4 regions of the Clostridioides sp. LIBA-7602 genome follow, and region 2 is predicted to be linked to each of the others. Evidence: riboswitches for the same ligand, from Rfam matches in the RefSeq annotation. Region 2 holds a riboswitch; each other region holds the start of a gene.

What was found. A riboswitch is a leader RNA that binds a small molecule or an ion and turns the genes downstream of it on or off. The one in region 2 is predicted to bind S-adenosylmethionine.
Region 1: linked by a shared signal. The riboswitch ahead of metK (methionine adenosyltransferase) and the one ahead of ACTG45_RS09560 (O-acetylhomoserine aminocarboxypropyltransferase/cysteine synthase family protein) in region 2 are both predicted to bind S-adenosylmethionine.
Region 3: linked by a shared signal. The riboswitch ahead of ACTG45_RS08610 (MetQ/NlpA family ABC transporter substrate-binding protein) and the one ahead of ACTG45_RS09560 (O-acetylhomoserine aminocarboxypropyltransferase/cysteine synthase family protein) in region 2 are both predicted to bind S-adenosylmethionine.
Region 4: linked by a shared signal. The riboswitch ahead of ACTG45_RS07755 (methionine ABC transporter ATP-binding protein) and the one ahead of ACTG45_RS09560 (O-acetylhomoserine aminocarboxypropyltransferase/cysteine synthase family protein) in region 2 are both predicted to bind S-adenosylmethionine.

Annotation. Positions count from the first base shown of each region.
Region 1 is NZ_CP196991.1:177,418-184,988, reverse strand. Features, by position in the region: gene ACTG45_RS01225 (ComF family protein) at 1-604, opposite strand, end outside; gene recD2 (SF1B family DNA helicase RecD2) at 607-2,826, opposite strand; gene ACTG45_RS01215 (YkvI family membrane protein) at 3,087-4,184, opposite strand; gene metK (methionine adenosyltransferase) at 4,503-5,696, opposite strand; SAM riboswitch class I at 5,833-5,936, opposite strand; gene yyaC (spore protease YyaC) at 6,125-6,634, shown strand; gene fabZ (3-hydroxyacyl-ACP dehydratase FabZ) at 6,745-7,173, opposite strand; gene mreB (rod shape-determining protein MreB) at 7,189-7,571, opposite strand, start outside.
Region 2 is NZ_CP196991.1:2,001,258-2,008,828, forward strand. Features, by position in the region: gene ade (adenine deaminase) at 1-7, shown strand, start outside; gene bcp (thioredoxin-dependent thiol peroxidase) at 270-734, shown strand; gene yaaA (peroxide stress protein YaaA) at 744-1,487, shown strand; gene ACTG45_RS09555 (cation-translocating P-type ATPase) at 1,614-4,271, shown strand; SAM riboswitch class I at 4,325-4,427, shown strand; gene ACTG45_RS09560 (O-acetylhomoserine aminocarboxypropyltransferase/cysteine synthase family protein) at 4,535-5,800, shown strand; gene ACTG45_RS09565 (homoserine O-succinyltransferase) at 5,822-6,712, shown strand; gene ACTG45_RS09570 (TetR/AcrR family transcriptional regulator) at 6,883-7,515, shown strand.
Region 3 is NZ_CP196991.1:1,799,953-1,807,523, forward strand. Features, by position in the region: gene ACTG45_RS08580 (ABC transporter permease) at 1-44, shown strand, start outside; gene ACTG45_RS08585 (iron chelate uptake ABC transporter family permease subunit) at 34-990, shown strand; gene ACTG45_RS08590 (iron ABC transporter ATP-binding protein) at 987-1,742, shown strand; gene ACTG45_RS08595 (siderophore ABC transporter substrate-binding protein) at 1,824-2,792, shown strand; gene ACTG45_RS08600 (putative bifunctional diguanylate cyclase/phosphodiesterase) at 3,261-5,120, shown strand; gene ACTG45_RS08605 (TerD family protein) at 5,186-5,785, opposite strand; gene ACTG45_RS08610 (MetQ/NlpA family ABC transporter substrate-binding protein) at 5,888-6,685, opposite strand; SAM riboswitch class I at 6,797-6,902, opposite strand; gene lplA (lipoate--protein ligase) at 6,993-7,571, opposite strand, start outside.
Region 4 is NZ_CP196991.1:1,610,534-1,618,104, reverse strand. Features, by position in the region: gene ACTG45_RS07760 (methionine ABC transporter permease) at 1-322, opposite strand, end outside; gene ACTG45_RS07755 (methionine ABC transporter ATP-binding protein) at 315-1,280, opposite strand; SAM riboswitch class I at 1,398-1,504, opposite strand; gene ACTG45_RS07750 (hypothetical protein) at 1,679-1,846, opposite strand; gene ACTG45_RS07745 (DUF4097 family beta strand repeat-containing protein) at 1,928-2,257, shown strand; gene ACTG45_RS07740 (hypothetical protein) at 2,463-3,062, opposite strand; gene ACTG45_RS07735 (DUF3793 family protein) at 3,308-3,904, shown strand; gene ACTG45_RS07730 (NrtA/SsuA/CpmA family ABC transporter substrate-binding protein) at 3,993-4,952, opposite strand; gene ACTG45_RS07725 (ABC transporter ATP-binding protein) at 4,986-5,717, opposite strand; gene ACTG45_RS07720 (ABC transporter permease) at 5,710-6,480, opposite strand; gene ACTG45_RS07715 (AIM24 family protein) at 6,565-7,275, opposite strand; gene ACTG45_RS07710 (FeoB-associated Cys-rich membrane protein) at 7,456-7,571, opposite strand, start outside.

The DNA of each region.
Region 1 (7,571 bases), 1.8 Mb from region 2:
ATACATTTTTTAGTTCTTCTTTTCTTTCTTTTTTGTTTAATTTATAGAGCATTCTTGTATATTTTTTTCTACTTATACAATCTAATAATGGAATATTAAGTATCTTACTTAAATTAGACGCTATTTTTTGTGCTTGATTAAATCCCCTTTTGTTCAACCTTTTTTTATGAAGTGGAACAAATAGTATATAATCAAATTTTAAGTTTTCCAAATACAATTTTTCTTTCATTATCTGAGCTATATACCTAGCCATAAATGTTTTTTGATTATATTTTAGTCCTAATACTATCTTTTTGCTTACATCATTATATTCAATGCAAGATATAGATTTATCAAAATAAAAATCTTTATTAAAACAATAGCTACAGTCTTCAAAAAACTCCTTTTCAATTGAATGACGTGTTATTGGTTTTCCACATTTCATACAACCATCTTGTATAAAATTCATTTCATTAAAACAGCTTTTACATATTGAATAAGTATTTGTTTTCTTTATGGATTTATCACAAATTATGCAACTTATATTCTCAGGATATATAAAATCCAGACATTTATTAATCATGTTTTGTAAACGCTTAATAAAATTATCATTGCATATTTTCATATTTATTCTATCAACAACCCTTCTCGCTTAAATTTATTCAACTTATATCCTAAATTTGAATACCTTTGGTTCACTCTATTATTTTTTATCATATATTCAAGATACTTTACATCTCCAACCAATACAACTAATTTTTTTGCTCTTGTTACAGCTGTATATAATAAATTACGGCTAAGTAACATGGGAGGAGCCCAAGTTATTGGTAATACTACAACTGGAAATTCACTTCCTTGACTTTTATGTATTGTTGTACAGAAACTATGGTCAATTTCATCTAATTCATCATATAAATAAGATACAATTTTAGTTTGGTCAAATAATACATATATAGTTTTCTTATCTTTATCTATATGATAAACATATCCTATATCTCCATTATAGATGCCTTCTCCACTTTCTTTTTGGTCTTCTGTTTCCCATTTTTTTGTATAGTTATTTTTTACTTGCATTACTTTATCGCCTACTCTAAAGAGTCTTTTAGAAAAACTCTCTTCAACTTTAAATTTTTCTTTTTTGTTAAGATACTTTTGTAACTCTATATTGAGATTAGTAACTCCTAACTCTCCTTTTCTCATTGAAGATAAAACTTGTATGTCTTTTAATTTATCAACTTTATAAAATTTAGGTAATCTTTCATTAACTAATCCTATTATTTCATTTAATATTTCTTCATTGGTAGATTTTCTTATAAAAAAGAAATCTTTCTCTTTTGTATTTAAATAAAGCGGCTCTCCATTATTTATTTTATGAGCATTTACAATTATCATACTCTCTTGTGCTTGTCTAAATATTTCATTTAATTTAACCACATTTATAATATTAGAATCAATCATATCCTTAAGTACATTTCCAGCTCCTACAGAAGGTAGTTGGTCACTATCTCCAACCAAAATTACTCTTGTTCCTATCTTTATAGCTCTAAGTAGATTGTACATTAAAATTATATCTACCATTGATACCTCATCAACAATGATTACATCTGAATTTATTGGGTCTTCTTCATCTTTAAAAAAAGTTAAATCATCATCTGTTGAAAAACCCATTTCTAATAATCTATGTATAGTTTTTGCTTCTTTATCAGAAGTTTCACTCATTCTCTTTGCTGCTCTTCCCGTCGGAGCTGCTAAGGTCACACTTTTACCATTATTCTCAAATATCTCTATGATAGAGTTAATAGTGGTTGTCTTACCAGTCCCTGGGCCACCAGTTATAATTAATACTCCACTATTAATAGATTCTTTGACTGCTAAAATTTGTTTTTCTGCTAACTTGATTTTTTTATCTTCTTCTAAAATATTAATTTCACTATCTATATCTATTTTCAAGTCTTCAAATTCATACTGTGATAATTTTACGATTTGACTACATACTCCATTTTCAGCTAAATAATATGGCATAAGATATATAAGATTTTCATTGTTTACTTTCTCTATATGTATTTTTTGGTTATAAACTAACATCATTATACACTCTTTTATTATTTCTCCATTTAGCTCCAATAATTTTTCCGAATCTTGTATTAGAACATGCTCTGGTAAATATGTATGTCCATTGCTTAGAGATTTATTTAAAGTGTATAAAATTCCCTGACAAACTCTATCTTTAGAATTTTTATCTATGCCAATTTTATTGGCTATACTATCAGCCACCTTAAATCCTATTCCTCTTATATCTTCAGCAAGTTGGTATGGATTTTTATTTATGACTTCTATTGCACTGCTTTTATATTTCTTATATATTTTTAGACAGTAATTTGGCGTTATTCCAAAAGGAGATAGTTCTATTATGATGTTTCTAAGCTCTCTGTCTTCTTCATAACTTTTTACTATTTGTTTTACCTTTTTACTCCCTATACCTTCTACTTCTTGTAGTCTTTCTGGTGAATTTTGTATCACATTTAGTGTATCTACACCAAACTTATCAATTATTCTCTTAGCCATTTTTTCACCAATACCATGTATCATTCCAGAAGATAAATAAACATAAATTCCTTCTAAGGATGATGGTGTCACTGGCATAAAACTATTCACTTCAAACTGAGTACCATAAATTTTATGGTTTACCCATTTACCTTCAACTTCGATACTCTCTCCAATTGCCAAAGTAGGCATACATCCTACAATTACAATTTCATCCTTTTCATTTACCAGATGAGCTATTGTATATCCATTGTCCTCATTTTTAAAGACTATTTCACTTATCATTCCTTCTAATTTTTCCATTTTTATCTCCTAAAAATACTAATACTCGCTCCATTTAAGTTAGTATATTTTATATGTTAGACTATGATAGTTCTAGAAAAGTTTTTATACTTTTATACTTAACCTAATTTCCAACTATTATACATTTTATCAGAAACAAAAAAAATGTGCATCCAAAAAATATGGCACCTTAGAAAACAGGTACCATATTTTAATAACTATTTTATTTTAATTACTTCATGTGTAAAGTACAAACTAAATTTCATAAATTTATTCTAATATTAACTTATCTCAGATTTATTTTCCTTATACCCACTGGTTTTAGTAATTCTTCTATAAAGCATACATAGTAAAATCAAAATTCCCATGTAACCTGTATACGGATATAGTGTTCCTACTAGCTTATCAAATGGCAATAGACCTCCTATACATGCTAGTATACTTACTACTATTGTTATCATTCTAAATTTAGGATGGTCATCCTCTACAAATCTATTAGTTACTGACCATAATAGTGGTACAGCTGTAGTGTATATTCCTAATAAAAGAACTACTGAGAATAAAATACCTATTATTGGAGATATCTTATCAGCTAAATAAAGTGCTGGTATCTCTTTTGTATATATATTTCCTATGTCTGAAAGTAATGCTAAATTCATCATTATAGCTGCTGCCATAAGAGCTACTCCACCTATTATACCACCCCACACAGCATCTTTCTTATTTACTGCAGAAGAACCCATTCCTGTCAAGAATGTTATTACTATTATTACATTATAACAAGTATAAAGCACACCTGAGAAATACCCACTTGATGTAGCAGTTTTAATGTTTAGACTATCAACCATAGCTCCAGCATTTGGTAAAGCATCAATATTACTACACAAACTAATAGCTCCTACTAAAAGTGTAAATATTATTATTATAGGACCTATATTACCTAGTATTTTAGAAAGCCTTGTCAAACCTAAAGAAACAGTTATTAGGGAAACGATTGCCATACCAATCCTACCTACATATGGATTTAATCCATAGTACTCTGATAATGTAGCTCCTGCTCCTGCAATCATTATTACTAATGTTCCAAATAAAAATAGTGGTCCAAACCATTCAAAGAATGTGCCAAGATATTTTCCACAGTATACTTGATAAATCTTTATTGGCTCCTTAAGCTTCAATTCTCTTCCTTTATCTATAACTTCTGCTCCAAACCATGAAAATAATACCATAGATATTATTCCACCTATAATACCAGCATATCCATAAAACGTAAAAAATTGCAGTATTTCTTGACCAGTTGCAAATCCAGAGCCTATTACAGTAGCCACATAAGCTCCAGCAAAACTTATAACAGTTTTAACATTTATCTTGCCTGACATACATTACTCCCCCCTAATTAAAATAATTTTTTAAGTGTAAGTTTATTAAGATTATATTAGACGTATTATTGTGATATTTCAATATATTTTTAATAATTTAACAGTAGTTAACACATTCTTAACCAGTTTTTAACATATATCCTATAATATGTATCAATTTGCCATAATATTATAAAACAAAATACACTAATCTAATTAAATACTGTTTGTTTATTATATGATGAGAAATTTACATTTATTAAAAATATTTAATCTACAATAAAAAAACTGTTAGAAAGTAATCTTAAAATTACATTCTAACAGTCTCTTAGTTAAAAATTATTCACCTAGAGCATCTTTTCTTAATTGCTCAACTTTGTCAATTTTTTCCCAAGGTAAATCTATATCAGTTCTACCAAAGTGACCATAAGCAGCAACTTTTTTGTAAAGTGGCTTTCTTAAATCTAAGTCTCTTATTATAGCTCCTGGTCTTAAATCAAAGTGTTTATTTACTAATTCAACAAGTTTTTCTTCTGAAACTTTACCTGTCCCAAAAGTATCTATAAATATAGACAGTGGTCTAGCTATACCTATAGCATATGCAAGTTCTATCTCACATTTATCTGCAAGGCCAGCTGCAACAATATTTTTCGCAACATATCTAGCTGCATAAGCAGCAGATCTATCAACTTTTGTAGGGTCTTTTCCTGAGAAAGCTCCTCCACCATGTCTAGAATATCCACCATAAGTATCTATTATTATTTTTCTTCCTGTAAGACCTGTATCTCCTTGAGGTCCTCCTATAACAAATCTTCCTGTTGGATTTATATAAATTTTAGTTTCTTCATCAAGTAATTCAGCTGGTATAACCTCTTTAATAACATGATTAATTATATCTTCTCTTATTTTATCATTTGATACTGTTTCACAATGTTGAGCTGATATAAGAACTGTATGTACTCTTACAGCTTTATTTCCTTCATATTCAACAGTAACTTGAGTTTTTCCATCTGGTCTTAAATAATCAACTAAACCTGTCTTTCTAACTTCTGTAAGTCTTCTTGATAATTTATGAGCCAAAGATATTGGAAGTGGCATTAATTCTGGAGTCTCATTGCATGCAAATCCAAACATTATACCTTGGTCTCCAGCTCCAACTTTTTCTATTTCTTCTTCTATCTCTTCTCCAGTCTTGCTTTCTAGACCTTCATCAACTCCCATAGCTATATCTCCAGATTGCTCATCTATAGAAGTTATAACTGCACAAGTATCACAGTCAAATCCATATTTTGCTCTTGTATATCCAATCTCTCTTACTGTTTCTCTTACCAGTTTAGGAATATCTACATAAGCAGATGTACTTATTTCTCCTGCTACTAAAACTAATCCAGTTGTAACTGTAGTTTCACAAGCTACTCTAGATTGTGGGTCTTTTTCTAATAATGCATCTAATATTGAATCTGATATTTGGTCACATATCTTATCAGGATGTCCTTCTGTAACTGATTCTGACGTAAATAAATGTCTTGCCATTTTTATTCCCCCTTATACATTCTTAATTTTTATTATAGGTTTTACCTTATTTTTAATTTTAGAAATTTTACTCAAAATAAAAAACCTCTCCTTTATAAGAAGAGGTTAATAATCGTAATTGTATACTAATTAACTGACCTCATCTTTCAAGACTTTTGTCTTGTAGGAATTAGCACCTTTTCCCATTTGGGTGGTTGCTGGGCTTCACAGGGCCTATCCCTCAGCCGCTCTTGATAAGGTAATCAAGATTTAAGTTTTGTTTTACTTTACTAGCTTACTATTTTTTTAAAATTTTGTCAAGATTTTTAGTCATATTTTTCCCATACCTTTTTTTGTAAGACAAATAAAATATTATCTCTATCTGAAATTTAAAGTTAGGTCTTTTTACTGTTTTTTATTCATATATTTTTTTGAAGGGGGTGTTCCTATTGTATTTAGCTAAAGTAAATTACAGCGATGATGATGTTATACAGATGCTAAGTTCAGTTCTAAAAACTATAATTAATGAAAATACGATTGTTGTTTGCATAGGAACAGACAGGGCTATAGGTGATACTTTAGGCCCTTTAGTTGGAACAATACTTAAGAACAGTAAATTTAAATACCCCGTTTACGGTACACTAGATAACCCTATTCACGCCTTAAACATATATGAGTCTTTAGATACTATAAAAAATACACATATGCAAGGTAACTTCTTGGCTATAGATGCTTGCTTGGGGTCGCAGAGTAACATAGGTAATATACAAATTAGAGAAGGACCTATCCTGCCCGGAAAAGGTGTTGGCAAAAAACTACCTCAAATAGGAAATTATTCTATAGTGGGAATTGTAGATAAAATTGATGAAAACAATAGACTTTCATTTAATAATATACGTCTTAGCTTTATATTGGACTTAGCTGAAACAATAGCTTTAGCTTTATTAGTATCCACCTAAGTCCAATGTGAAGTAACCGATAAAATTCTTTATATAAAAAGGTAGATATTTTAGAGTATCTGATTAAATACTCCAAATTATCTACCTTTTTACTCTTATGTTGTTAGTTTTTACTTTTCAACCAAAGCAAACATTAATTCACCTTTACAGACAAGCTCTTCACCAACATATGCTTTAGCATCTGCCTTAGCTATATTTCTTCTAAGAGTTGTCATTTCAACTTCCATAGTTAATGTATCTCCTGGTCTTACTTCTCTCTTAATTCTAACTTTATCTATACCTGCAAATACACCTAATTTTCCTTTATTTTCCTCTACAGACATCATTGCAACTCCACACACTTGTGCCAAAGCCTCTACTATCAAAACTCCTGGCATTAATGGATATTCTGGAAAGTGACCTTGAAAAAATGGCTCGTTAACTGTTACATTTTTTATACCAACAGCTCTTTTTCCAACTTCTAGTTCTGTAATCTTGTCCACCAATAAAAATGGATATCTATGTGGTATTAATTTTTTTATTTCATCTATATTTAGCATTATAAACTCTCCTAATTATTTTCTTCTAAAAGACCCACCTGTTTCAAGTAAGTCTATTGAACCCAAAGCTATTCCTGTACCTTTTGCAACACAAGACAATGGCTCCTCTGCTATTGTAACAGTTATCCCTGTTCTCTGTTCTATTATTTTATCTAATCCATATAATAATGAACCTCCGCCAGTCATTATTATACCAACATCTCCTATGTCTGCTGCTAACTCAGGAGGTGTTTTTTCTAAAACAGCATGAGTGGCAACTACTATTTGCTCAACACATTCTCTAAGAGCTTCTAGCATTTCTGTTGAATTTATAGTTATAGAACTAGGAAGTCCTGTAATTAAGTTTCTTCCTGTTATCTTCATATATTTTTCTTCTTCTCTCTTAAATGCAGAACCAA
Region 2 (7,571 bases):
TATATAGACTATGAAAATGGTAGTAAATTGACAGTATTTAATATATATTAAATACTGTCAATTTTAATTAATGGATTAGTTAATCTGATTTTAAGTTTAAATACTTTAATTGAGATATTTATGGTATATTTTTAGAATATAAATATTATGAAAATTATATATTGATGAAACTTTATATATAAAAAATAAAAAATTTTATTTATGTACAGATATATAGGGTAATAATATATAATATAAAATTATCAATAAAAACAAAAGGAGAGATATTTATGTTGAGTATAGGAACAAAAGCGCCAGAATTTACATTAGAGGATAAAGATGGAAATAAAGTGAGTATGTCTGATTTTAAGGGAAAAAAAGTAGTAGTATATTTTTATCCTAAAGACAATACACCAGGTTGTACACGTCAAGCTTGTGCTTTTAGAAATGCATATGATGGATTTAAAAAGGATGATGTACAAGTTATTGGTATAAGTAAAGATAGTATAAAATCACATCAAAAATTTGCAGAAAAACATGAACTTCCATTTATTTTACTTTCTGACCCTGATTTAGTTGCTATTAAAGCATTTGATGTATGGAAAGAGAAAAAAATGTATGGAAAAACTGCATTGGGAGTTGTGCGTGCAACTTATATCATAGATGAAAATGGAATTATTGAAAAAGTCTTTGAGAAAGCAAAACCAGATACAAATGCACAAGAAATTCTTGAATATTTGGAAAAACAGGAGTAATAAGAATTTATGATTATAATGTTATCACCAGCTAAAAATATGAAGCATATAGAAGCCTTTGATAGAGATTTGAGTTTACCCTGTTTTATAGATAACACAAAAGAAATAGTGGAAAATATAAAGGCATTTAGCATAGAAGATTTTAAAAACAGAATGAAAATCAATGAAAAATTAGCTATATTAAATAAAAATAGATTTGAGAATATTAAGTTTGATACACTTGGAAGCCCTGCAATCTTAACTTATGATGGAATTCAATATAAAAATATAGAGGCAGATAGTTTTACAAAACAAGATGAAGAGTTCGCAGACAATTGTATTCGAATCATAAGTGGATTGTATGGGGTTATAAAACCGTATGACAGTATATATGAGTATAGATTAGAAATGCAGACAAAATTACAGGTACATGAATTTAAGAATTTGTATGAATATTGGGGAAATAGCATATATGAACAATTAATCAAAGAAAAAAGGGCTATCGTTAATTTGACATCAAATGAATACAGTAAATCCATAGAAAAATTTATTAAAGATAGTGATACATACATTACATGTACTTTTAAAGTAAGTAAAAATGGTAAATTAAAAGTTGAATCTACACAAGCAAAGAAAGCTAGAGGGATGATGGTAAAGTATATTGTAAAAAACAGAGTAAGAGATACTGAAGAACTCAAAAAATTTAATTTAGGAGGATATAAGTATCAAGAAAATTTATCTGATAATGGTGAGTACATATTTGTAAAAGAGTAGACTTTTATTAAGCATTGATAAGTATTGTTAAATTTAGGTAAAATATACTTATTGTGTATTGAATTGAACTTGATTTTAAAATATAATTATTCTTAAATCAAAAAAAGAAAGGAGTGATCTTCCAAAATGGAAAATCACAAACAGATGCCTTGGCATTCAAGAGCAACTCATGAAATTTTAGAAAGTCTAGATTCATCAGAGGAGGGGCTCACCGATACCGAGGCGGAAAAACGGATTAAAGAGAATGGTTTAAATGAACTGAGAAAAAAACCACCTAGAACAACTTTACAAATGCTTTGGAGTCAAATTACAGATGCTATGGTTTTAATACTAATAGGAGCAGCCATATTATCCTTGATATTTGGAGAATTTACAGAAGCTTTTGTAATACTAATAATTGTAACAGTAAATGCAGTTATTGGAATTGTTCAAGAAAAAAAGGCAGAGTCATCATTAGAAGCATTAAAAAATATGAATTCACCTATAGCTCGTGTTATGCGTGAGGGTGAAGAAAGTGTTATTCCAGCAAGTAATCTTGTAGTAGGAGACATTGTTTTTTTAGAGGATGGAGCGATGGTCCCAGCAGACCTTCGTTTGATAGAAACATCGAGTTTAAAAATTCAAGAAGCTTCATTAACAGGAGAATCTGTTCCATCAGAAAAAGATTCAGATACAATCTTATCTGAAGAATGTGTATTAGGAGACCGTAGCAATATGGCTTATACATCCTCAATCGTCACATATGGTAGAGGTGTAGGTGTTGTAGTTGCAACTGGTATGGATACAGAAGTGGGTAACATAGCACATCTTTTAGATTCACAAGATGATTTTGATACTCCTATAAAACGTAAACTTAATACTGTTGGAAAGACATTAAGTGTCATAGGTATTATTGTATGCGTTGTTATATTTGCAATAGGTGCATTTTATCAGAGACCTCTCTTGCCAATGTTTATGATTGCAATTTCCCTTGCCATATCAATTATTCCAGAGGGATTACCTGCAACAGCTACTATTGTAATGGCTTTAGGCGTACAACGTATGGCTAAAAGAAATGCTTTAATTAGAAAATTACCTGCTGTTGAAACATTAGGAGGAGCTACAGTAATATGTTGCGATAAAACTGGTACATTAACTTTAAATAAGATGACTGTTACACATATTGCTGTAAATGGAGATTTTGAGTCTGGAAAAATTACATCAATAGACACTGCATCTAAAAAACATCCACTAGTATATAAAGAAATTGTTTATGCTGGTGCACTTTGTAATGATGCGTGTATTAATCCAGATAAAACAGATGAAATATTAGGTGACCCAACAGAGGGTGCATTAATTTTTATGGCCAACAAATTTGGAATAGATCAAGAAGCTCTTGAAGAAGAATATCCACGTGTATTTGAACAGCCTTTTGATTCTGATAGAAAATGTATGACAACTGTTCATAATATAGATGGAAAGATTACTGCTTATACTAAAGGTGCAGTAGATGAAATTCTTGACTTATGTACTAAAATATTAACATCAAAAGGTGAAAGAAATATTACTGAAGTGGATAAAAAGAATATACACGAATTATGTCTTACTATGTCTAAAGATGCATTGCGTGTACTTGGTTTTGCGAAGCGTGAGATTTCATCTATACCAAAAGAAGATAATGAAAACATAGAATATGATTTGACATTTATAGGTATGGTTGGTATGATTGACCCTCCAAGAACTGAGGTAATTGATGCAGTAAATACTTGTAAAGAAGCAGGTATAAGAACCATAATGATAACAGGTGACCATAAAGTTACTGCCACAACAATAGCTCATGAATTAGGAATATGGAATGAAGGAAATACTGTTATATCTGGTGATGAACTTGATAATTTAAGTGATGATGAACTAGATGAAGCTGTTAAAAAAGCTACAGTATTTGCACGTGTGTCCCCATTTGATAAACTTAGAATTATACAATCTCTAAAAAGAATTGGAGAAGTACCAGCAATGACTGGAGATGGAGTAAACGATTCTCCTGCCTTAAAATCTGCTGATATTGGTATAGCTATGGGTATAAGTGGTACAGACGTTGCAAAAAATTCTTCTGATATGATTTTAATGGATGATAGCTTTACAACGATTGCTTATGCAATAAAAGAAGGTAGACGTGTATATAGAAATATACAGAAAGTTATACAATTCTTACTTGTTGGTAATATAGCAGAGATACTTACATTGTTTGTTGCAATATTATTAAATTGGGATACTCCACTTCTAGCAGTTCATATTTTGTGGGTAAACCTTGCAACTGCTACACTTCCAGCCCTTGCGCTTGGAGTTGACCCACCAAGTAGAAATATAATGAAGCACCAACCAGTAAAATCAACTACCTTATTTGAAAAGAACCTTATACAAAGAGTAGCTACTCAAGGTATATTTGTGGCAATAATGACTATTTTAGCATATAAAATTGGTCTTAATATAGAAAATCATGCTGTAGGTCAAACAATGGCATTTTGTGTATTAGCATTTTCACAAATGTTAAGAGCTTTTAGCCAACGTTCAAATACAGATTCCATGTTTAACAAAAATAATGGTAAGAATCCATTTCTTTTAATTTCATTTTTAACTTCTGCGTTACTAATAGCAGTAATACTATTTGTACCTGTTTTTAGAAATGCATTCAATTTAACTATTTTAAATGGTTCAGAATGGCTTATAACAATTAGTTTAGCCATAATGTCTGTAGTTCAAGTAGAGGTTGGAAAATTTATTAAAAGAAAATTTTTAAAAAAATAGTTGACAAAATTAGGAAAAATATATAAGATATAAAACATAGAAAAATTAAATAAATCTTATCCAGAGAGGTGGAGGGACTGGCCCTATGAAACCCGGCAACCAGTATATTTATATACATTGGTGCTAAATCCTGCGGCGAAAGCTGAGAGATGAGTATAATTAAGCTTATACAGAGCCTGAGTTATATACTCAGGCTTTATTTATTTTAAATCTCATCTGATAAATAGTTTAATTTTTTACTAAAATCTAAGGGGGATACAAAAATGTATAATAAAGAGACAATATGTGTGCAAGGAAATTACAAACCAGGAAATGGAGAACCAAGAGTTTTACCTTTATATCAAAGTACAACTTTTAAATATAGTAGTATAGACCAACTTGCTGAACTATTTGACTTAAAAGTTGATGGACATATATATTCAAGAATAAGCAATCCTACTATTCAAGCTTTTGAAGAAAAGATAAGTCTACTAGAAGGAGGAGTATCTTCTGTGGCTGTGTCATCAGGTCAATCTGCAAATATGTTAGCAGTTTTAAATATATGTAAATCAGGAGATAGTATACTTTGTTCTTCAAAAGTATATGGAGGAACATTCAATTTATTAGGACCTAGTCTTAAAAAATTTGGAATAGATTTGATATCATTTGACTTAGACTCAAGTGAGGATGAAATAGTAGCACTTGCAAATGAAAACACTAAAGTTGTGTTTGCAGAAACACTTGCAAATCCAACTCTTGAAGTTATAGATTTTGAAAAAATAGCAAATGTAGCTAAGAGAGTGAATGTTCCATTTATAGTCGATAATTCACTAGCATCACCAGTGCTTTGTAATCCTCTAAAATATGGAGCAAACATAGTTACTCATTCTACTACAAAGTATTTAGATGGCCATGCTTCAAGTGTTGGAGGAATTATAGTAGATGGAGGAAACTTTAACTGGGATAATGGGAAGTTTCCAGAGTTGGTTGAACCAGACCCAACATATCATGGAATAAGTTATACTCAAAAATTTGGAAATGCTGCATATGCAACTAAGGCACGAGTTCAACTACTTAGAGATTATGGAAATTGTTTAAGTCCATTTAATGCATATCTTACTAATTTAAATGTTGAAACACTTCACCTTAGAATGGAGAGACATAGTGAAAATGCACTTAAAATAGCCAAATTTTTAGAAAAACACGAAAATGTAGATTGGATTAACTATCCAGGACTTGAAGATAACAAGTATTATGAGAATGCGAAAAAATATCTATCAAAAGGATGTAGTGGAGTTTTATCATTTGGAGTAAGAGGTGGGCTAGAAAATGCCAAGAAATTTGTGGAGAAATTACAGATAGCATCTTTAGTTACACATGTTTCAGATGTAAGAACATGCGTTATACATCCAGCTTCAACTACTCATAGACAATTAACAGAAGAACAATTGATTGCATCTGGAGTATTACCTTCACTAATAAGATTATCCGTTGGAATAGAAAATGTAGAGGATTTAATAGCTGATTTAAATCAAGCTTTAAATTTCTAAGAGAAAGAGAAGTGAAAAGATATGGCTTTAATACTACCAAAAGGATTACCTGTTATTAATAAATTATTGGATGAAGGAATAGATGTAATTTACAAAGAAGATTTTAATAAAGAATTAAAATATGAAAAAAGTATAGATACAAAGATAGCTATATTGAATTTAATGCCTATAAAGATGGATACAGAATTAGATTTACTTAGAAGGATAGACAAAACAGGATTCAATGTATCTGTGGAATTTATTAAAATCTCAACAAGAGAAAGTAAAAGAGTATGCAATGAATATGTTAAGGATTTTTATAAAACATTTGATGAAGCTAAAGAAGAGTACTTTGATGGCTTTATAATAACAGGAGCTCCAGTTGAACAAATGGAGTTTGAAGAAGTTGATTATTGGAATGAACTAGAAGAAATCATGGATTATTCTAAAAGAAAAACTAAATCTACATTATATATATGTTGGGCGGCTCAAGCAAGTCTTTACAAATACTACAATGTAAAAAAACTTCCATTAAGTCAAAAATGTTTTGGAGTATTTAAGCATAAAGTAGATAAAAATAGTAAAATAGTAGATGGATTTGAAAAAGAATTTTTTGCTCCACATTCAAGACATACTACTATAAATACTGAAGCTCTAAAAAATAATAAAGAATTGAGTATTGTAAGTCATTCTAAAGAAGCTGGTCCTTATATAATTACAAATTCAAGAGATGTATTTGTAATGGGACATGGTGAATACGATAAGTACACTCTTGATAAGGAATATAAGAGAGATATAGATAGGGGCGATGAAATATCAATACCTCAAAACTATTATATTAATAATGACCCTTCAAAAGAGCCAACAGTCAAATGGAAGAAACATTCTGAGTTATTGTTTAGAAATTGGATAAAAAATTATCTACTACAATAAATTTAGGATAGTATATAAAAACTAATTAAATAAGATATAGAAAGCTATAGGTATAAAGATAATCTTAATGATTCTTTATACCTTATTATTTTTAAAAAATTTGACATTATAGTAGTAGTTTTATATAATAATACTAAACCGACTGACGGTCTAATGAAAGGAGAAAACATATGAGAATAGTAAAAGACCCTGAAGAACGAAAAGCTGAAATATTAGATACATCTGAAATGCTTTTTTGCACTAAAGGATATTCAAAAACTACTATAAATGATATTTTAAATGAAATTGGAATTGCAAAGGGAACTTTTTATTACTACTTTAAATCTAAAGAAGAAGTAATGGATGCAATTATAACTAGAATTATAGATAATGATATAAACATGGCAAAAAAAATTGCTTTAAATCCAGAAATTCCAGTACTTGAAAAATTTTTTCAGATATTAATGTCTCAAAGACCTAGTGTTGGAAACAATAAAGAAAAAGTAATTGAACAATTCCATTTACCCAACAATGCAGAGATGCATCAAAAGACAATAGTTAAAACTATCCTAAACTTTACACCAATTTTAGCAGATGTAGTAGAACAAGGTGTAAGAGAAGGAGTGTTCAATACAAAATATCCGAAAGAAACAATAGAGTTTTTGATTGCTTCTTCTGAATGTATATTTGATGAATCAATGTTTAATTGGAACAAAGATGAAATGCTGCAAAAAACAGAAGCTTTCATTTACATTATGGAAACAACATTAGGTGCAGATAAAGGAAGTTTTGATTTTGTACATGATATGATAATAAAAAATTAAACTTTGTACCATTTATTGATTTATCTTTTGATTTTTAGCTATATTATATTTTAAAC
Region 3 (7,571 bases), 200 kb from region 2:
TATTCCTTTATTTAATACTAAGGAGGAATATAAATGAAGCTTAGTCTTAATCAAAAAATTTATTTTATTAGCACATTATTATTAATATCAATAGCACTTTTTATAATTTATGGTATAGACATGAATAATGTAGATTATGCACTATCACAGAGGATACCAAAGATACTTGCTATGATATTAGGTGGAGGATGTATAGCATTTACCACTGTAGTGTTTCAAACAATTACAAATAATCAAATATTGACACCAAGTGTACTGGGATTGGATTCATTGTATGTAATGATTCAAACTATAATAGTATTCATATTTGGCTCAACTAGTAGTTTAATTATTAATGAGAATTATAATTTTATTATTAATGTTACTATGATGATTGGAGCTTCAATGTTATTATATAAGACATTGTTTGAGAAAAATAAACATAATATTTTCTTTTTAGTCCTAGTAGGGATGATATTTGGAACATTATTTAAAAGTGCAACAACATTTATCCAAGTAATGATAGACCCAAATGAATTTCTAGCTTTACAAACTAGCATAATGGCAAGTTTAAATAATATAAATACTAATGTACTTTTAATAGCATTTATAATAATTATTGCCATAATACCTTTTATATATGACGAAATAAAGTATTTGGATGTATTATCTTTAGGTAGAGAGCAGGCAATTAATTTAGGTGTAGATTTTGATAAAGTAGTTAAAAAGATGATAATACTAATAGCAATTTTAGTTTCAATATCAACAGCACTTATTGGTCCAATGACATTTTTAGGACTTTTGCTTGCCAATATAACTAGAGAAATTTTTAAAACGTATAAGCATACATATTTAATTTTTGGTTCCATGTTGATAGGAATGATTACATTAATAATTGGTCAATTTTTTATACAGCATGTATTTAAATTTGATACTACTTTAAGTGTAGTAATAAATTTTATAGGAGGAATTTACTTTATTCAGTTATTGTTAAAGGGGGCAAATAGGTGATAGAGATAAGAAATATATTTAAAAAATATAAGAATAAAAATGTTGTAGAGGATGTCTCTTTTAATATAGAAAAGGGAAAAATAACATCTTTTATAGGGCCAAATGGAGCTGGGAAAAGTACTGTATTATCAATAGTAACAAGGCTTATAGGAGGTGATAGTGGAGAGGTAATAATAGAAGGAAAGAGCTTAACTAGTTACAGCAACAAAGAATTAGCCAAAAAAATAGCTATTCTTAAACAATCTAATAATATAACTTTAAGACTCACAATAAGGGAACTGGTTGGATTTGGAAGGTTTCCATACAGTGAAGGAAACCTAACTAAAGAGGATGAAAAGTATATTGATGAAGCGATAGAATATATGAAATTGACTGATATACAACATAAGTATCTAGATGAATTGAGTGGAGGACAAAGACAAAGAGCTTATATAGCAATGGTAATAGCTCAAGATACAGAGTACATATTGCTTGATGAACCACTTAATAATTTAGATATGAATCATTCAGTTCAAATGATGAAAGTGCTTAGAGGTCTTTGTGATGACCTAGATAAGACTATAGTATTAGTAATGCACGATATAAACTTTGCATCATGTTATTCAGATAATATAGTTGCATTAAAAAATGGAAAAATTGAGAAAGTAGGTCGTACAGACGAGATAGTCAATGAAAAAGTTTTAGAAGATATTTACGAAATGAGCTTTAATATTAAACATATAAATGGAAATCGAATCTGTATTTATTTCTAAATTATGATATATAAAAATAAATAAACCTTATAATAAATTCAAATTAAAATAGAGATTAACAAGAAAGAGGGAGATATCATCATGAATAAAAAAGTAGCGATAGTAGCCGCAGTAGCCATAGTAGGATTAGTGACAGTATTTGCATTAGGTGGAGGTAAAAAAAATGAGCCTAAGACATTAGAAAATTCAAATGATACTATAAAGATAACTCATAGCTTGGGAGAAACAGATGTAAAGTTAAACCCTAAGAAAGTGGTAGTATTTGATTATTCAGCTCTAGATACAATGGATGCATTAGGTGTAGGGGAGAATTTAGTAGGGCTTCCAAAGTCAAGCTTACCAACATCTTTAGAAAAATATAAGGATGAAAAGTATGCAGATTTAGGAGGGTTGAAAGAGCCAGATTTAGAAGGTATAAAGTCAGCAAATCCAGATTTAATTATAATAAATGGAAGACAAGAAGATTTTTATGAGCAATTATCAAAAATAGCACCAACAATAAGTACAAGTAAAGATGATAAGAAGTATTTGGATTCTGTTAAAAATAATATAGATAAAATAGGAAAAATATTTGGAGTAGAAGAAAAAGCTAATCAAGAATTTAGTAAAATTGAAAAAAAGATAGAGGCTCTAAATAAAAAAGTAACAGAAAAAAACTTAAATGCTTTAACGCTAATGGTGAATGAAGGTAATTTAAGTGTATTTGGTGAAGAATCAAGATTTAGTGTATTATACAAGAGTTTTGGATTTGAAAATAAAGATAAAAATATAAAAGAATCAAGTCATGGTCAAAACATTACTTTTGAGTATATAGCAAAACAAAATCCAAAAGTTATGTTTGTTATAGATAGAGGAATAGCTACAGGTAGTGATGTAAAAGCAGGCTCAACAGCAAAAGCTGTTTTAAACAATGATGTAATAAAATCTATGGATGCATATAAAAATGATAACATAATATATTTAGATTCGCCAACATGGTATGTAAATGATGGAGGTCTAACTTCTTTAAATAAAATGATAGATGATGCGTCACAAGCAGTTAATAAATAAGTCTATTATTTACGATGAACATGTTTTATTTATTGCTATTTAATCAGCCACTTAAAGTGGCTGATTTTTTATAGTTTAAATAATAATGTGAATTATAATAATATAAATATATTCAAAATATAATAAAATACAAAGTTATACTAGACAAAAAGAATAATTTTTAAATATAATTGAATTATATAGATATATAGGTTGTCGCAATTATATAATTTTAAGCAGAGTTTTATAACTAAAAGTAATATAAACTGTATCTAAAAAAAGAGTGATTTCTATAAAAACGTTTTTGTAAATAGATATAATACTAAAAATAAACTATGTAAAATAAGCATTTCTATATCTTAATTGTATAGAAATTTTTATTGGAATTTCATGCTTCTTATTTGAAAAAATGATTATACACAACTTTGTTGAGTTGATTATAAAGAATATCTAATACATGAAAAACTACATAGAGGATAGGGGTATTTTATGAAGAGAGTTTTGAGGGTAACTATCTTAGTCTTATTTATTTTATTAATTTCTATAAGCTCCATTTCGATTAAATTGATTCGTAATATTGCGGACTATGGAAAACTAATTAATTATGTTGGTATCGTCCGTGGAGCGAGTCAACGTTTAAGCAAATTAGAGATGGACAATCAACCAAATGATGAGTTAATCGACTATATAGATGGAATTTTACATGAATTAATTACAGGGGATGGAAAGTACGGTTTGGTAGTTACCGATTGCAAAACATATAACGATTATTTATTTTTACTAGAAAAAAAGTGGAAAGATTTAAATAGTGAAATAGAAAAAGTAAGAATGAATGAAGAAAACAATCATTTATTAGACACAAGTGAAGACTTTTTTTATCTTGCAAATAATACAGTGTTTGAAATAGAAAATTTTTCTAAAGAGAAAAGTGATTATCTAATGACTTTAATAATCATTATATCTATTATAGGTATGTTAGCATGGATTATATTGATTATACAATACAATAGAAAATTGATTAGTTTGGAAAAATTAAATGTAGATTTAAAAAACATTGCGTATAAAGATGAGCTCACAGGAGCAAATACTATAGAAAAGTTTAAGCTAGATGCAAATCAAAATATTTATAAGTATAAAGACAAGAAATTTGCTGTATTCTATATTGATTTTGAAAATTTTAAATACATTAATGACATATTTGGATATGATTATGGTGATATGATATTAAAACGATATGCTAATCTTATGATGAATGATATTGGAAAATATGAGATATTTGCAAGGGAAATTGCAGATAGATTTATTGCTTTAAGGTGCTATGTGGATAAGGCAGACTTAGTGATACGACAACGAGTTGTAGATGAGAAACTGATTAATATTACGAACGAAATTAAAAACAAATATAACATTACGATTGTCAGTGGAATTTGTTGTATTGAAGATGTAATTGAAAAACTAAACATAGATGATTTAATAAATAGAGCAAACTTTGCACAAAAAACTGTTAAAAATAAACCAGGTACTAATTATGCTTTTTACAATGAAAATATTCGTAAAAAAATGATTGAAGAAAATACAATCAAAAGTAGAATACATGAAGCCATTGAAAATAAAGAATTTATAGTTTATTTTCAACCCAAAGTTAATTTACATAATCAAAAGATAGATTGTGCAGAAGCTTTAGTACGTTGGTTGACTCCAGATAAAGGTATCATATCTCCTGCAATATTTATTCCAATACTGGAAAAGGATTTTTTTATTGGTTTGGTAGACAAGTATGTTTTTGAAGAAGTTTGTAGATGGATTAGAAAGAGATTAGATGAAAATAAACCATTTGTTCAAATATCAGTTAATGTTTCTAGAATACAGTTTTATAATACCAACTTTGTGGAAACTTATTCAGAGATAAAAAAGAAATATAATATACCTCAAAACACTATAGAAATTGAATTTACTGAGAGTGTTGCTTTTGAGAATCAAGAACACTTTTTGGAAATTATACATGACTTACATAAAAATGGATTTACTTGCTCTTTAGATGATTTTGGAAAAGGGTATTCATCTTTGGGTGTCTTAAAAGATTTACCATTTGATGTTTTAAAACTTGATTCTATGTTTTTTAATGCTAGCTTAGACAAAGATAAAGAAAAAACAGTAATAAAAAATATTATACATATGCTAAAAGAATTGAATATTACAACAGTTGCAGAAGGTATTGAATGTAAGGAACAAGTTGAATTTCTAAAAGATGTTGGATGTGATTTAGTACAGGGATTTGTATTTTATAGACCAATGCCCATGTTAGAATTTGAAGAAATATTGGATAAAGAATTTGTTCATAATAGTTAGAAAGTAAATAATTATAAAAAAAAGAGACTGTGAGTGAATTTACTCATAGTCTCTTGATAATGTACTTATTTTCTTCCTGCAACCCATTTTAAGCCCCAATGAAACTCATTGTCCATTTCTTTATGGCCTTTAAAGTATTTAATGACTTTTTCAACACTGAATGTCTCATCATTTACATTTTCTATCAATGCTATTGAACACATGTTATAGCCATTTTTATGTTCATCAAGTTTAACAACTAAATCTGAATCTTGTTTTTGTTTGATTGTTACAATTCCATCAGCCTCAGACCAATTAGCTACACCTTCATAGATAAAAGCATAAATAAGTATTCTCTTTATTTCTTTTATTTTATTACCATTTATTCTTATATTTTCTCCTTGTGTATTGCTACCTGTTCTGTCATCTCCATCTAATTGAGCAAAAGGGGGATTCTCTAAACTACCAAAAGAATTACCTAATGCTTGTACAGCACCTTTTACACCATTTTTCATTTCAAACAGGCAACCTAAATCTAAATCTATATTACTGCTTTTTAGAGAGCCAAAAAAACCTTTTTTTTGTATTTTTTGATTCCAATTTAAATTAACTAAGATTTCACCTAAATCACTATTTTCTTTTTTTGTAAGGTTTATTTTTTGTCCCTTTTTTAATTCTATAGCCATAGTAATCTTCCTCCATAAACATAGATTTACTTAAATGGTAGCACTTAACAAGTCAATATTCAACAAGATTAGAATAATAATATTAAAATTATACTAAATATACTAGAAAACAGGAATTACAATTCCTTTGTATTTCTCTTCAATTATACTTCTTGCTTTATCTGATGTAAGAACATCTTGTAGAACTTTAATTTTTTCACTATCTTTATCTTCAGTTCTAAATGCCAAAAGATTTGCATACTCATCATTTATAGGAGCTGTATAAAGTCCATTTTTCTTAGCATCAAGACCAGCAGGTACTGCGTATGTAGTATCTATAAATGCAGCAGTTACGTCTGGAAGAGAAGATGGAATCTGAGCAATATCCAATTCTTTAAATTGTATGCCTTTTGGATTTTCGATTATATCTTTAGGACTAACTAGTCCATCATCTTTAGGTAAAGTTAAAAGCCCAATACTTTCAAGATATCTAAGGTCTTTAGAACAAGAAGATGGATTGTTGCTTATTGCAATTGTATCTCCTTTTTTAAATTCATCAATAGATTTTATCTTGTAAGAGTAAAGTATTGCTGGGCATACATATAGTTTTTTTCCAGCCATTATTTTATATCCTTTAGCTTTGACAGCCTCTTTTAGATAAGGTTCATGTTGGAATAGATTTGCATCAATTTCTCCATTATTTAAAGCTTCGTTTGGAAGTATGTAATCATCAAAATTCTTAATTTCTAAGGTATAACCTTTTTCTTCGATAAGTGGCTTTAATTCTTCTAATAATTCTCCACCTGGTACTAAAGTAGCACCAACAACAATTTTTTTGTCATCGTTAGCTTTAGAGCATCCAACTATAGATAAAGTGAAAACTAGACATAATAATAAACTTAATAATTTTTTGAATTTCATATAAATTCCCTCCTGAATATGATTGATTAGTTAAAAATAAAATACCCTCTTTTATCACACTGCAAAATAAAATAAGCCTGAGTTTAAACTCAGGCTTTAAAAGCTAATTTAGACTCATCTTTCAGTATAATACTGCAGGATTTAGCACCAATGTATATAAAAATATACTGGTTGCTGGGTTTCATAGGGCCAGTCCCTTCACCACTCTGGATAAGAAGTATCAATTTTTAATTATGTTATAAATATTATCATGATTTTTTATATATGTAAACACAATTTTATAAATATTTTAAAATCTTTAGTATTTCTATTTAACACCTAAGATTCCAGAAACTAAAATATCAGTATCAGCACCTAAGAAATAATCATTTATTTCAATTGAATTTAAAACATTTCTTAAAGCATTTTCTTCATGCTTTGTGCCAACAAGTTTGTCTTCCACAAATGAAACATCACGTTTTCCAAAAAAATCTCCAAAAAATTTTATAGTTGTTATTATGCCTTTATCAACATTTAGATTAAACTCAACATTTCCACCAGAATATTTTAACTCATTTGAAAGAGTATATTTTGGTGAATTACCAAAGTTCCAATCCCAAGTTTCATATTTTAATTTAGTAAGTTTTTCTATTTGTTCTATGTCATACTTACTTAAACAATAATTAGTATTATCAATATTAGTTTTAGATAAATAATCCATGATTGCATCTTTAAATTCCAGTATATCCATTTTAGATTTTAGATGTTCACTTATATTAGTTACACGAGATTTTACAGATTTTATTCCCTTTCCTTCAAATTTTATAGGCTTTACTTTTAAAGCTTTTGAAAGGTCGTTTATCTCAGATGAAAATAACAACGTACCATGGTGCATTACCTTGTTTTT
Region 4 (7,571 bases), 390 kb from region 2:
CGATAAATGGTGCTGCACCAATAGTTATAGGCACTATTGCAGCAGTTTCTCCTATACTTGTTCCAACGATTAATCTAGTTATTGGAATCATTGCAACTATAAGTATCATGAATGGGAAACTTCTAAATATATTTACTATAAACCCTAAAGCACTATTTATTGTGCTATTTGGTTTTAATCCATCTGGTTTTGTAACCACTAATATGATTGCTAGTATAAATCCTAATATTGTTGCCACTATAGTTGGTATTATAACCATATACAAAGTTTGTAACAATGCATTTGGAAATAGTGTTGTCAAAAAGTCGATTAAACTATTCATTTATCATTTCCTCCCATCTTATGCCCTTACTAGTTAGATATTGTTTTACTTGTTCTCCACTTTTATCTGAAACATTTATGATAAGTGAGCCTAAAATATCTTCTTTGAATTGCTCTAATTTACCGAATATTATAGAAACATCTATATTTAGTTCTCTTGCCATAGTTGTAATAATAGCTTCATTAGAAATATCTTTAGGGAATAGTATCTTTATATTTGTTCCCTTTGGTAAGATTATACTTTCTTCACCGATTAATTTTCTAAGTCCTTTAGTATTTCTTAAGAAAATTTCTTCTGTATCTCCCACCTCTAAAACTTCTCCATTTTCCATTATTGCTACTCTTCCACAAATCTGTTTTATAACTTCCATTTGATGAGTTACAACTATTATTGTTATTCCTAGTTTTTTATTTATATCTTCAAGTAATGAAAGAATTGATTTTGTAGTATTTGGGTCTAATGCTGAAGTTGCTTCGTCACAAAGAAGTACTTGTGGATTTAGTGCCAAAGCTCTAGCAATTGCAACTCTCTGTTTTTGACCACCACTTAGATTTCTAGGTTTATCATTTTTCTTTTCAGATATTCCAACTACTTCTAATAACTCTAAAACTCTTTTCTTGATTTCTGATTTTGTATATCCAAAACATTCTAATGGCAATGCTACATTATCAAATACAGTTCTTCTCTCAAGTAATGAAAAGTGTTGAAAAATCATACCTAACTCTTTTCTTAAATCTCTCATCTGCTTTTCATTTAATGACTTTACTTCCTTATCAGAAACAAGTACATTACCTTCTTGATATTCTTCCAGTCCATTTATGCATCTAAGTAGTGTTGATTTACCTGCACCACTATGACCTATTATTCCAAAAATTTCTCCAGATTCTATTTCAATATTTACATCTTTAAGCACTTGAATCTTTCCATAATACTTATTAACATTTTTTATGCTAATCATAAAATTTCCTCCCCATATATTCTGCTCAGTTTTTATGTTTATCCTAGCTTATGTCTTTTAATTTGTATCTAACAAAATAAAAGCCTGAGTATAAACTCAGGCTTAGAAAGCTATTTATACTCATCTATCAACTATATTAGTTGCAGGATTTAGCACCAATGTATATAAAATATACTGGTTGCCGGGTTTCAAAGGGCCAGTCCCTCCACCACTCTTGATAAGACGTTATTTAATTTAATTTGATTATCATTTGTTGCTATGTTATATATGATATATTCATTAATAATATTTGTCAATGAATTTATTTAAATTTCTTATTTTTTATTACTTTTAGTGAAAAATAAATATCTATTTTTTATTGATTTTATAGCTTACAAACCCCTGTATTTTCAAATGACTTAAAGGCAATGATGATTACATAACTCTAACACCTTAGACTTTATTAAAGATTTAAGTTGCACATATTCTATTATTGTAGTATTTTTTGCAAAAGACAACAAATACTCAGCTCCCCAATTCAGAGTATATTTTGGTATATGCATATCTATATAACCACGATTAGACAAAACTTTTAACCCTCTTGCCAGTAAAAATTCTTTTAAACGTTCAGTGGCAATGTCACTTGTGACAAACTATATGGAAATGTTATATATACTTCCACTAGTGGGAATGTGGATATAAAATCTGCTGTTGGTTCAGGAAATTATAAATCCAATAATTCTGGTAATTTAAATATCGAATATACTAAAGTAATTAATAATCTTTCATTCTTTAATAAAAATGACAAGATTAATATTATACTTCCTAAAGATTTAGAGTTAGAATTTATAGCAAAAACAAAAAATAGCTTAATTCCAATCAATTTTCAAAAATATATTATTATTGAGAAAAAGACAGCAAAATGTAGAATTCGTAGTCATCCTAATATAGAAATTAATGTTGAAAGCAAGATTGGAAATATTAAGGTTACAAAATGATAGTGCTTATATTTTATGATGAAAAATATCAATGTCTTCTTAGATATCATACCAATTTGCTAATATTATTGAGGAATTAAGATATTCGACTTAATTATTGTATTGGATTTTGATATAAAAAAATACGAAGCCCAAGAAAGATAATATCTTCAGGGCTTCTATATGTTTTAAAACTTTTTCATTTTATAATTAGGTATTTGTTATATTATTTTTTATTATTTCCTGTTATTCCTAGTCTATCATTCATATCTTTTATCATTTTTCTAAAACCACTACCTATATCATTCCCAACATCTTCTGTTCCATGAACTAGTTTCATAAAGTCATTTTGACCTTTTTTCATATCTTCATCAGATACATTGTCTAATTTTTTTATTCTTTCATCTATATCTTTTACTAATCTTTCACCTTCAGTTATTAATTCATCATTCATTTTCTTTAATTCTGTATCTTCTGTTTTACCATCTTTTTTAAGAGATGTTACAAATGATTGTATTTTATCTCTACTATCTTTATATGCAGCCTTTACATCATTTAAGTATTTTTCATTTCCTGGATATTCTTTATCCTTAAACTGATTGTTTATGCTTTCTGGAGTATCATAAATAGAGTATCTATTTAAACCTGCTATATAATCGTTATAACTTGTTGAATAATAATTCATATAACCTTCATTGTTATTTACTGATTCATTGGGATTTTTTCCTGCATTCTCACTTGGTTCTTCTGTTTTTTTAGTACATGCAGTCATTCCTATAGCTAATACTAACGCTAGTCCTACAAATAAAGTTCTTTTTAATTTCATTTTTATTATCCTCCTAGATGTTTTGTATTACAAAAAAATTTAATATATTTCTTTCTTAATTTAGTATTTCTATATTTTTATTTTTTATTTACTAAAATTAAACAAGTTATAATTTATTTTTTTGGAAATTATAATAAATAAGCAACTAAATGAAAAAAATATAATTTTATTGTTGATATTGATTATCATTCATAGTATAATTTAATTAATTGATATTAATTTTCATTTGAAGGAGGTTATCTTTTATGTCTTGTTGTAATTCACAATTTTGTTGTAAAAATAAAATTGAATCATCATATATAAAATGGCTTTTAGAAGTTTTAGGTCCAGTTTTTTTAGGTTCTAAACCTGCTGAAATAATAAATATTTCATTTACTGATGTAAATAGAGAGGAAAAGATTAGTGACATTTACAAATATCTATATAAATGTAAAAAAATAGATTTTATAGTTATTGATAAAAAGAAAAAAGGATTAAAAATCTTATTTGTAAACAAAAATGCATTATCAGAAAGATTAAAATGTAAAAAAACAGTAAATTTTTTAAAATTTCTAGGATATAAACAAAATACGAATGTCAATGCTTATTTGGAGCATTTAGTAAATAAACTTAATGGTGACACTTTCCCTGATGAAATAGGAATTTTTTTAGGATATCCTCTTAAAGATGTAATTGGCTTTATGGGATATAGTAATTATGAAGTTTCTATGATTAAATATTGGAAAGTTTATGGAGATACAAAACAATCAGAAGACACGTATTCTAAATTTTTACTTCATCGTAAGAAAATGAGAAAATTACTAGACTACATAAGTGTAGATAAAATAGTAAGTTGTTTTTAATTGTGTTTTTATATATGACAATAAAAAATACACCCTTTTACTATGCTGTTTCCATAATAAATAAGGGTGTATTTTTTACTTCAATATTCTAATTTTGATTGTACAACATATCTTTAATATTTATTTTCTTTTCTTGCATTCCATTAGACATCAAGAATTCTTGTGTATCTTCTAACTCTTTTATATCTTTATCTGTTATTTTAGAACTAAAATCATACCAAGAATACATTTCTTTTGTTTCATCTAAAGATAATCCAACTTCTTTAGATACAACATCCATTACTTTGTCCTTATTTTCATCCATATATTTTAAAGTATCTTCATGAACTTTCATAAATCTTTTTACTAGTTCAGGATATTTTTCAGCAAAATCATCACTTACAGCAGTAACTATTATTCCACTAACTAATCCTTCTCCATTTACAATCATCTTAGCACCTGAATTTATTGTTTTTAATGCAGTTGGACCTGCAAGCATAGCTACATCAGCACTTTTACTTTCTAATGCAGAAGCAGCACCAGGAATATCCATATTTACATATTCAACATCGTCTATAGTGTAACCTTCCTTAGCAAGTGCAGCAATTAATAATTGATGAAGTATAGTTCCCTTTGGCCCTACTATTTTTTTGCCTTTTAAATCCTTTATAGATTTAATATTTTCGTTATTAGTTATAAGCATATATCCTTTTGGTGATCTACTATAAATATTTGTAATTTTAAGACCAACATCATTTGAAGCAGCTATTATTGCAGATGTTCCACCTAAAGCATGTAAAAAGTCTATCTCCCCTGCAGCTAGTGCCTGAGTTTGCTCTGGTCCTGTTGTTAATTCATGAAAATTAACTTTTATATTGTCCTTTTTAAATTCTTTTCCAAATAAGTCATCCTTTTTTTCCAGTATACTAGGAACATTAAGTGGTGATTTTACATAAGTCAGATTTATTTCCTTTGGTAAACTAGCTTCTTTTTTTGCAGGTGCATCTTTGTCCTCATCTTTTGTTGAGCATCCTACAGTACCAACCAACACCATTACTAAAGATGTCATTACTGCTAAAATTTTTTTATTTCTTTTAATCAATTAAAACTCCCCCAATTCCCTTAATATTTCTTTTTTTAAGCTTATATAATAGCTTTTAGTTAAATCTCTATTATATTCATCTTCGACACTAAACTGTTTAATCCCTTTATTTTTACTAAAAACAATTATTTTCTTTGCTATTTCCATAGCTTCTTCGATATTGTGAGTTACAAATACTACGCCTTTTTTAGTATTTTCATGGATATTTATAACTTCTTTCTGCATTTTTCTTCTTGTAAAGTAATCTAGTGCCGCAAATGGCTCGTCCATAAGTAAAATATCTGGATTGAAGGAAAGAGCTCTTGCTATACTTACTCTATGAGCCATACCTCCTGATAATTCATTTGGATATGAGTTTTTAAATTTTTCAAGCTTCATCATTTTTAAATATTTGTCCAAATCAACTTTATTTCTATTCTTTTTTTCAGTATGTAAAAGTATATTTTCACTCACATTCAACCATGGCATAAGTCTACTTTCTTGAAATACCACTCCCACTTTTGGAATGCACTTTTTATCATTACTATAAAAATATATATTTCCACTAGTCGCATTTTCAAGACCTGCTAAAATTCTAAGTAAAGTAGTCTTACCACATCCACTTTCACCTAATATAACAGTTATTTCTTCACTAGATATATTTAACGATACATCATCAAGAACTAAGTGTTCTTTATTATCAACTAAATATTTTTTATGTATATTCTCTAGTAAAAATCCATTTCTAACCATTTAAATCAACCTGCTTCCCTTTGCTAAACTTTATTATCGCCTTTGAAAATAAATAATCTGAAAGTATACCTAAAAATCCAATAACAAAAATACCTACCAATACAACATCAGTTCGTGACATATCTTTTCCATCAGAAATCAAATATCCTAGACCTGAAGAAGCTGCAATAAGCTCTGCTCCAATTATAGCTCTAAAACTATATCCAAGACCTAAACTAAGTCCAACAACAATATCTAACATAGAATTAGGAATTATTATTTTATAAAAAATTCTCTTCTTAGATAAATTAAAAGATTTACCCACTTCTATTAATTTGTTATCGCAATTTTTTATGCCTTTCAATGTATTTAAAAATATTGGGAAAAAGGATGCTAAAATGATAATTATAATTTTGGATTCTTCACCTATACCAAACCATAAAATCAGCATTGGAACTAAAGCTAGTGGAGGTGTACTTCGCATAAATTCAAAAAGTGGTTTGAAATATTCATACATTTTTTTATTTACTCCAAATACAACTCCAAGTGGTATCGCTATCAGTGAACTTATTAAAAAACCTACCAATATTCTTTTTATACTGGCATAAGCATTTAAGAAAATAGAACCATCATATATCATTTTTATGAAAGTATCTAAAACTCTTTCAGGAGGAGGCAAGATATAACTACTCCATATCCCCAGAATACATACAATCTTCCATAAAATTAAAATTATTAAAAAAATATAATATCCTTTGAACTTTTTATGAATTTTCTCAATCATATAAAACTCCTTTTAATATATCTATCCCTGCTACCCTTTTTATTTTTTAAAATCCTAAAGAATGATTAAGCTACACTATAAAATCTAATCTATACCAATTCTTAACCCACCTGAATTCATTCTATCAGAAGGTGTAGAATCTGTTTTCAAGCCAGACAATCTTTCAGATGGCTGTATAATAACTATTTGTCCAGGTTCAACAAATTCCATATGATAAGATTCCCCCGAAGTCTGACCAATAAAAGTCTTCCATGATAATTTTGCTACCTTTGGATATGGTTCTCTTCCAGTCCAAGCTACTAATGCATCTGGGTCAACACAACAAGGACCTTCAAGTATTAGAGGATTCCCATCTGTTATTATAGCAACATCTTGATTTTGACCGGTTTTATTTATTAAATGTGTAGTAAAAAGGCCTTTTTGAGATAGTACTCCTGAACCAATTAGTTTTACACTATAATTTAATTGTTCAGAAAATGCCAATAAATTTTCACTCTCAACATAAATTGAATCACCTGGGTCAATCGATATTACATCTACATGATAAGCATTTTGAGCTAGGTAAATTTCCCCTTCACCTTCAACAACCATTATTGGCATTTGTTCTCCTGTCAATGACCTTTGAACATGCCCTAACAGTGCTCTTCCTAAACCACCACCATTGTTGGGACCTAATAACAATTTTTCAAAATTAAAATTTCCCTTAAAGGCTACCATAGCACCTTTTTTTGCAAAAAATTTGCCACTTCCCCTTGCTATACACATAAGTTCATTTGTCACGTCAAATTTAAACATAATATACATTTATATTGCCTTGTTTAGCAATAATACCTCCTAATCATATATTTGTCTATAATTATACATTAAAATTACAACATAGTCTAACCTACCTCAAACATGAAATTTATTATTTATATAAAAAATAAGAACCTGATAACAAAGTAATTTATACTTTTTATCAGGTTCTTATTTTATCTATCTCTTAGTGCTATTACAGCTCTTGCTGCTTGAGCATCCAGAACAACCACATCCACAACTGCTACCATTCTTTTTTGAATTTTTAACCATATGCATTACAGCTAATGCCATTA